Regions from separate parts of the Halomonas zincidurans B6 genome, predicted to be linked through region 2. Evidence: riboswitches for the same ligand, from Rfam matches in the RefSeq annotation. Region 2 holds a riboswitch; the other holds the start of a gene.
The links. Region 2 has a riboswitch for thiamine pyrophosphate ahead of thiC (phosphomethylpyrimidine synthase ThiC). Riboswitches for the same ligand answer to the same signal wherever they lie in the genome.
Positions count from the first base shown of each region.

Region 1 (4,409 bases), 1.9 Mb from region 2:
CGGGGATCGCCGTCTCCTCGATCTGCTTGAGCGCGATCAGGTCGATGTCGCCGCGCGAGTGGGCGCCCATCGCCTCGAACACCGAGACGATGTCGGTGTGATTGTCGCCCGGCAGGATGGTCCCGCCGTAGACGAACACGCTGGGCCGATCGAGCCGCGCCAGGCCGATCATGCAGCCCGGCATGTTCTTGTCGCAGCCGCCGATCGCCACCAGCCCGTCGAAGCCCTCGCAACCAGCCACCGTCTCGATCGAGTCGGCGATCACCTCGCGCGAGACCAGCGAGTACTTCATGCCCTCGGTACCGTTGGCGATGCCGTCCGAGATGGTGATGGTATTGAACACCACGCCCTTGCCGCCGGCCTCGTTGGCTCCCGCCCGGGCCTGCTCGGCGAGTTCGTCGATATGACTGTTGCAGGGCGTGACCTGGCTGGCGGTGGAGGCGATGCCCACCTGCGGCTTGCAAAAATCGTCGTCCTCGAAGCCCACCGCACGCAGCATCGCGCGGCTGGCCGACTTGCCAGGGCCGTCGACCACCGGGCTCGAATAGCGACGACGCGGGTCGGCGTGGGGTTCATCACTCATCACGGCTACTCCCTGAACTGGTCACGCGGGCGGGTCTGTTGCGAGGCTGCATAACAGCCTAGCCGACTCAGTCTGAAAGCGCGGCAGTCCGCTTGCAAACTGCCTCCGGTCGCTGAGTGGCACAGCGGGCAGCCAGCGAGCCAGCCGATCACTGGGCCGACAGCGCCCTCACCGGCCGCACCCAGGCGACCAGCGCCGCCACCAGCGTCGAGGCCGTCAGCGCGCCGAGAAACGGCGCCAGGGTCGGCGCGCCGCCCGGGAAGCTCGCCGCCAGCAGACCGCCTGCCAGGCTGCCCTGGGCGATCCAGCCCGGCAGCACCGCGCCGCTCAGCCCGGCCAGCCCACCGGCCACCGCCGCGGCGGTGCTCATCCGCGACCAGAGCCCCAACAGCACCGGCACCACCGCCGTGGCGCATAACAGATCGGCGATCAGAAACAGCCGCAGCACCGACACGCCCTGCAGCGCCACCAGCATCGCCGGCACCATCAACGCCAGGGTGATCCAGCGCGCCCCGCTCAGCGACAGCCCGCGTCGGTCGAGGCTGTCACCCTCGCCGACCAGTAGCGAGGCGATGCCATTCTGCAGCGTATCGACACTCGAGGCGACCAGCGTCACCGCCAGCACCAGCGCCAGCAGGCTCAGCCAGCCTGGAGCCGCGATCAGCAGGGCGAAGAACGGCATCGGCGGCTCGCCGAGCCGGGCCTCGCTCAGCGCCGCGAGGATTCCCAGCCCGCCGACGACGGCGACCACCACTACCGTCGTCACGGCGCCGAGTACGGCGCCGCGTCCCAGCGCCCGGGAATCGCGGGCGGCCCAGATGCGCTGCCAGTAGCCCTGGTGGAACAGGTTGGCTGCGGTCACCGCGATCACCAGCGTCAGCGCCACCCCCAGCGCATCGCCGAACGCGACGTCGGGCAGTGCGGCCGAGGCCGGCAACGCGGGCATTCGCGCCAGCGCCACGCCGCCGACGACCAGCAGCAGCGCGCTCAGCAACAGCGCCTGCCAGCGGTCGGTGACCAGACTCGCACGCAGCCCGCCCCAGGCGGTATAGGCCAGCGTGGTCACCGCCACGGCGACGATCGCCACGCTGCCCGACAGCGGCGAGAGCAATTCGGTGATCCCGCCGATGGCGCTCAACTCGGCGGCCAGGAAGCAGGCCATGTAGAGTACCGAGATCAGCGCCACATAGCGGCGTACGCCACTGCCGAACCGCGCCGCGGCGAACTCGCCGATGCTCCGGCCTTCGGGCAGGCAGCGGCGGATCGCCGGGCCGCACAATGCCAGCACGAGAAACGGCAGCGCCGAGCCGATGGCGTAGCCGGCCAGCGCCACCGGGCCGACGAAGGCCCCCACTTCCGGCGGGGCGAAGAGAATCCACGCGCCCATTCCCGAGGCCAGAAACGACAGCCCCAGGGTGGTGGCCGGCTGTGAATTGCGCGCGGTCATGTAGTCGTCGAGCGCCTCCCCCGCGCGGCTCGCGCGCAGTCCCAGGATGGCAAACAACAGCAACGCCGCAGCGAGCGCGGCCAGGGTCGCGTAAAACATGTCGCACTTCCTCCGCCGGTATGAACCGGATCAGGTTCCAGGGTCAGCGCTTTCGTAAAGCCGCACTCTCAGCCCGCCCTGTGGACAGGACTCCCCTGGCGACAGTGAATGTAGATGTGTCGATTAAAGATTAACGCCGCAGCGCCGATAACCCAAGTTATGGCAAATTGTCGTAACCTCGGATGTGCCGGGCATAGCGTCCGGCCTGGCGGTGCTGCATGAACCGCCGGCTCAACGTATCATTCGACGGTCTGAAACGATGACACAACAACGAAGAATAACGCAGACATAGGGTCCAAGCGCCATGCCTTATCACGAAGCCAACGAGCATGCCCCCGGCCGGCTGCATGCGCTGTTCGCCGATCCCTACCAGGCGTTCGGCAATCACGTTCATGCACGCTGGGACCACCTGCCGGTCGCTCTGCACGCTCTGCTCGACCGCCCGCTGGCCGCGGCCGACCTGAAGGTGCGGGTGATCCACGGCTGGGAAAACGGCAACTTCCAGCTCGGCGAACTCAATCATAGCGATCATGCCCTGCGTAACCTCGCCGACCTGCGCCACGTCGAGGCCCGCTATCGCCAGGCGCGACGCGACGGCCAGGCGCTGCCCTGCGACGACCGCTCGCTGCTCGAAAGGCCGCTGGACGACGCGATCGCCCAGGCCGAGCAGGCCGGCCAGGCGATAGACGAGCTGACTCGCAGCACCCCGGCGCGCTGGCCCGCGTTCGACCAGGGGCTGCTTCTCTATACCTTCTTCAAGATCTATCATCGCCTTACCTACGGCGAGGACGACGTCTACCGCTCGATCCGCTGCCTGACGACTTCCGGGCCCTGCGAGGTCCACGAATTCCACCTCGAAGAGGGCGAGTTCGCCATCGTCACGCCCGCCGAGGGCGAGCCGCAGGCCACGACCCTGCTGGTGCTTCACGAAAGCCAGCTCGAGCCGGTCATTCAGTTGCTTCAGAGGTGCCGGATCGTCTAGACGCACTGACTCTTTGTTTCTCTCAACGCAGGACGGCCCCGTCTCCGGCGAGACGAGGCCGCGTTACAGCATGGTACGAATCAGCCCATCGAGATGGTGCTGTTGATTCCCGAGGAGACGTTTTCCGGCTCGAACCAGCGCGCGGTGACGGTCTTGGTCTGGGTCCAGAACTGGATCGCCTGCTTGCCGTTGGGCCCCAGGTCGCCGAGCTTCGAGGCCCGCGAACCGGTGAAGCTGAAATACGCCACCGGCACCGGGATCGGCACGTTGATACCCACCTGGCCGACGTCGATGTCGCTCTCGAAGCGCTTGGCCACCCAGCCGGAGTTGGTGAAGATCGAAGTGCCGTTGCCGTTGGGGTTGGCGTTGATGAACGCAATGGCGTCGTCCAGCGTGTCGACACCGACCACGCACAGCACCGGACCGAAGATCTCCTCGCGATAGATGGCCATGTCGGCGGTCACGTCGCTGAAGAGGGTCGGCCCGACGAAGTTGCCGTCCGGATAGCCGTCGACGCTCAGGCCGCGGCCGTCGAGCTTGAGCGTAGCGCCTTCGGCCTCGCCCTTGCCGATCAGCGCCACCACCCGCTCGCGCGCCGCCGGCGACACCAGCGGGCCCAGGTCGGCGTCGCGCTGGGTGCCGGGGCCGACGGTCATGGCGCGGGACTTGTCGACGATCTCGTCGAGCCACTCGCGCGCTTCGCCGACCAGCACCAGTACCGAGTTGGCCATGCAGCGCTGGCCGGCGGCGCCGAACGCCGAGCCCAGCAGGTTGTTGATCGCCTGGCTGCGATTGGCGTCGGGCATGATCACGCAATGGTTCTTGGCGCCCATCATCGCCTGCACGCGCTTGCCGGCGGCCCCGGCGCGGGCGTGGATCTGTGTGCCGACCGGCGTCGAACCGATGAACGACACGGCCTTGATGTCCGGGTGGTCGCACAACCGGTTGGCGACCTCGGGGCCGCCGTGCACGACGTTGAGCACACCGGGCGGCACACCCGCCTCATGGGCCAGCTCGACCAGCCGCATGGTCGACGACGGGTCCTGCTCGGAAGGCTTCAAGACGAAGGTGTTGCCGGTGGCGATGGCCAGCGGAAACATGAAGCACGGCAGCATGATCGGGAAGTTGAACGCGGTAATCCCCGCGCCCACGCCCAGCGGCTGGTTGAGCGAATAGACGTCGACGTCGCTGGCGGCATTCTCGGCGATTTCGCCGAGCTGCAGCGAGGTGATCGAGCAGGCATGCTCGACCACTTCCAGGCCGCGCCCCACCTCGCCCTCGGCGTCGGGCAGGGTCTT
Region 1 covers NZ_JNCK01000001.1:412,109-416,517, reverse strand. Annotated here, with positions in the region: gene ilvD (dihydroxy-acid dehydratase) at 1-583, opposite strand, end outside; gene HALZIN_RS0101955 (sodium:solute symporter family transporter) at 732-2,129, opposite strand; TPP riboswitch at 2,119-2,236, opposite strand; gene HALZIN_RS0101950 (hypothetical protein) at 2,434-3,111, shown strand; gene HALZIN_RS0101945 (CoA-acylating methylmalonate-semialdehyde dehydrogenase) at 3,192-4,409, opposite strand, start outside.
Region 1: linked by a shared signal. The riboswitch ahead of HALZIN_RS0101955 (sodium:solute symporter family transporter) and the one ahead of thiC (phosphomethylpyrimidine synthase ThiC) in region 2 are both predicted to bind thiamine pyrophosphate.

Region 2 (4,409 bases):
GTGATCAGCGTTGCCAGAAAGCCGTTGCCGATCCCCAGGATGAAAAGACCCAACAGGGGAGCCAGGGCCATGGCCAGTAACTGGGGCGACATGAAATGGATGCCTCACGATCGATGGTAACGGCGGTGCCACGCCAAGGTGGAACGCCAGACGGACAACGCTGTCATGGAAGTAGCGCAATTTCGCGGGCGACTATACGCCGGCGCCTGCCGGCAACAAAGCACTTTTGCGCGGCCAGCACCGCCCGTTGTCACAGCGTATTAGCGGTTGGCGATTCATGCCACTGGTCACTCGGTGACGCGGGACAGCGACGCGCGTATCAGCGTATGCTGGAATACCGAGAACAAGCCGGGTCGCCGTCGCCGACCGGCGGCTGCGCAGCCATGAAAGCCCATGAGGAACATGCCAATGCTAGCGGGCCTGGACCATCTGGTCGTCACCGTCACCGACATCCCCCGGGCGGTGGATTTCTACACCCGGGTGCTGGGGCTGGAGGCGCGCTATCGCGACGCCGAGCGCGTCGACCTGGTGCTCGGCGACATCGCCCTGCGCCTGCATCCGGTCGATACCTCGATCGCGCCGCGCGCCGGCTGCCCGATGCCCGGCAGCCTGGACATCTGCTTTCGCAGCCTGCTGCCGCTCGACGAGGTACAGGCGCACCTGGATGCCCTGGCCATTCAGGTCGAGACCGGCCCGGTGGCCCGTCAGGGCGCCGGCGGGCCGATCGTCTCGCTGTATCTGCGCGATCCTGACAACAACCTGATCGAACTGTGCCGCCCCGATCGTCAATAGTTTCCATCCCCCCGCCTTCATCGACCTGGAGATCCGTCATGGCCGATCCGCTTTTCGACAGCCCCGAAACGTTCGCCGACGAAGCCCCGCAGCCTGCCGACACCACCATGGCCATGGTGGTCTACGCGTTGCTGCTGGCCGGCTTCGTGGTCGGCATCACGCCGATCGTCGGGGTGATCATCGCCTACGTGTATCGCGGCAAGGGCCCGCCGTGGCTGGATGGGCATTACCGCTACCAGATCCGCACCTTCTGGATCGGCCTGCTGTATGCCATCGTCGCCGCGCTGCTGTCGCTGATCGGCATCGGTCTGATCCTGATGCTGGGCTTGGCGATCTGGCTGATCGTGCGCTGCGTCAAGGGCTTCAAGGGCCTTCAGGAAAAGCGCGCGCCGAGCAATATCGAAACCTGGCTGTGGTAGCGTGACGACACGACACCGACCGAAAGCGCTGCATGAAGCCCGCGGCGCAACCCGTTAAATGCTCGCCCCGGAGTTTGAAGCCGTCGACCCGCATGAGTGACCGACCCTACCCCAGCGCCTTGCAAGCGCGCTTGATCGCTGCCCTGTGGCGCCTGCTGTCGCACGCCCGACCCATCACGCTGTGGCGTCTGGCGCGCCGACTGGGGCCGCTGATCTATCGCTTCAGCGCCCGCGAGCGCAAGGTCACCGATATCAACCTGCGCGAGGTCTACCCCCAGTTCGATGACACGCGGCGCGCTCGGCTGGCTCGCGACAGCCTCCGTCATTCCACCGCGACGATGCTCGAGCTGGGCTTCGCCTGGATGGCCGATCCGGCCCGGGTCGAGGCCTCGATCCAGGCCGTGCACGGCCGCGAGCTGCTCGACGAGGCCCGCGCCGAGGGCCGCGGGGTGATCGTGCTGGCGCCGCATTTCGGCAACTGGGAAGTCCTCAACTTCTGGCTGTCCGCACACTTCCCGTTCACGGCGATGTACGAGCCGCCCAAGATCGCCGAGCTCGATCCGCTGATCCGCCAGGGCCGCGAGCGCATGGGCGCGGCCTTGGTGCCCACCAATTCACGTGGCGTCGCCGCGCTGCTCAAGGCGCTCAGGCGTAGCGAGGCGGTGGGCATCCTGCCCGACCAGGAGCCCGACTGGCGGGGCGGGGTATTCGCCGACTTCTTTCATCGCCCGGCCTATACCGGCACCCTGCTGCCCAAGCTGGTGGCGCGCACCCAGGCCCGAGTGGTCACCGGCGTGGCCCGCCGCCGACAAGCCGGCGAAGGCCAGCCACAGGGGTTCGAGATCCATTTCCTCGCCGCCGACGAGCGCGTCTACGATGCCGACGAGGCAATCGCCGCACGCGGCGTCAATGCCAGCGTCGAGGCGGCGATCGCCCTCGATCCGGCGCAGTATCAGTGGGAATACAAGCGCTACCGCAAGACCCCCGAAGAGCAGCAACAGCGCAGCGACTACCGCCGCCACCGGCTCTATCGCTGAACCCGCACGGCTACTCGGGGCGCATGATGCCGGGCCTTGCTGTCGCACGCGGCGCGAAGGCCGCCTTCCTTTCGCACGCCGCTTGACCGGCGCCGCGGCGTTACCCACACTGCCGACTGTGCGGGCGCGTTCCCGCACACGCTTGACGGGGTGCCGGTGGAACCGGCTGAGATCGCCTTATGGCACGGCAATACGCCGTGGCGTCATGGCGGGGCCCGTTGAACCTGAACTGGCTAGGACCAGCGTAGGGATCAAGCGACATGCAGCCGGATTCCATCGGCCTGCCTCTGTCCTCCCGGCGGTCCTCCCTGACAGCGCCTACCCAAGGGAGAACACCATGAGCAAGACCACCCACTTCCTCGCCGAAACGGCCCAAGTCGACGAAGCGGCCATCCAGGCCTTGCCCGGATCGCGCAAGATCTACGTCGAGGGTACGCGTCCCGACATCCGCGTGCCGTTGCGTGAGATCAGCCTCTCACCAACCACAACTTCCGGCGTCGATGAAGCCAATCCGCCGCTGCTGGTCTACGACACCTCCGGCCCCTACACCGACCCCGAGGCCGACATCGACCTGCGCCGCGGCCTGATTGAGCTGCGCCGCGCCTGGATCGACGAGCGCGACGACACCGAGCGGCTCGACGGCCCCACCTCCGAGTATGGCCACCGCCGCGCCAACGACCCGACGCTGGCCCCGCTGCGCTTCGACCTGACGCGTACGCCACGGCGCGCCAAGCCCGGGCGCAACGTCACCCAACTGCACTACGCCCGTCAAGGTATCGTCACCCCGGAAATGGAGTTTATTGCCCTTCGCGAGAACCAGCGCCGGCAAGCACTCTCTACAAAGTACGCAGGTACCGAAGAAGTCGAACGGATACTCGGCCACCAGCACCCGGGCGAAAATTTCGGCGCCCGCCTGCCCGAGGAGATCACCCCGGAATTCGTGCGCGATGAGGTTGCCGCGGGCCGGGCGATCATTCCCTGCAACATCAACCATCCGGAATCCGAGCCGATGATCATCGGCCGCAACTTCCTGGTGAAGATCAACGGCAACCTGGGCAACTCGGCGGTCACCTCCTCCATCGAGGAAGAGGTCGACAAGATGACCTGGGGCATCCGCTGGGGTGCCGACACCATCATGGATCTGTCCACCGGCGCCAACATCCACGAGACCCGCGAATGGATCATCCGCAATGCCCCGGTGCCCATCGGCACCGTACCGATCTACCAGGCGCTGGAGAAGGTCAAGGGTGCAGCCGAGGACCTGACCTGGGAAATCTTCCGCGACACCCTGATCGAACAGGCTGAACAGGGCGTCGACTACTTCACCATCCACGCCGGCGTGCTGCTGCGCTACGTGCCGCTCACCGCCAGGCGCGTCACCGGCATCGTCTCCCGCGGCGGCTCGATCATGGCCAAGTGGTGCCTCTACCACCATCGCGAGAGCTTCCTCTACGAGCACTTCGAGGAGATCTGCGAGATCTGCAAGCGCTATGACGTCGCCTTCTCGCTGGGCGATGGCCTGCGCCCGGGCTCGGTGGCCGACGCCAACGACGAGGCCCAGTTCGCCGAGCTCGAGACCCTGGGCGAGCTGACCCGCATCGCCTGGCAGCACGACGTCCAGGTGATGATCGAGGGCCCCGGCCACGTGCCCATGCAGCTGATCAAGGAGAACATGGACAAGCAGCTCGAGTATTGCGATGAAGCGCCCTTCTACACTCTGGGACCGCTGACCACCGACATCGCCCCGGGCTATGATCACATCACCTCCGGCATCGGCGCGGCGATGATCGGCTGGTACGGCTGCGCGATGCTCTGCTACGTCACGCCCAAGGAGCACCTGGGCCTGCCCGACAAGGACGACGTCAAGACCGGCATCATCACCTACAAGATCGCCGCCCACGCGGCGGATCTCGCCAAGGGTCATCCGGCCGCACAGAGGCGCGACAACGCCTTGTCCAAGGCGCGCTTCGAGTTCCGCTGGGAGGATCAGTTCAACCTCGGCCTCGACCCGGACACCGCGCGGAAATACCACGACGAGACCCTGCCCAAGGACTCGGCCAAGGTGGCGCACTTCTGCTCCATGTGCGGTCCCAAGTTCTGCTCGATGAAGATCAGCCAGGAGGTCCGCGACTATGCAACCGAACACGGCCTGGACGGCGAC
Region 2 covers NZ_JNCK01000001.1:2,321,317-2,325,725, forward strand. Annotated here, with positions in the region: gene HALZIN_RS0110955 (MFS transporter) at 1-92, opposite strand, end outside; gene HALZIN_RS0110960 (VOC family protein) at 409-792, shown strand; gene HALZIN_RS0110965 (DUF4870 family protein) at 831-1,211, shown strand; gene HALZIN_RS0110970 (lysophospholipid acyltransferase family protein) at 1,304-2,248, shown strand; TPP riboswitch at 2,385-2,516, shown strand; gene thiC (phosphomethylpyrimidine synthase ThiC) at 2,586-4,409, shown strand, end outside.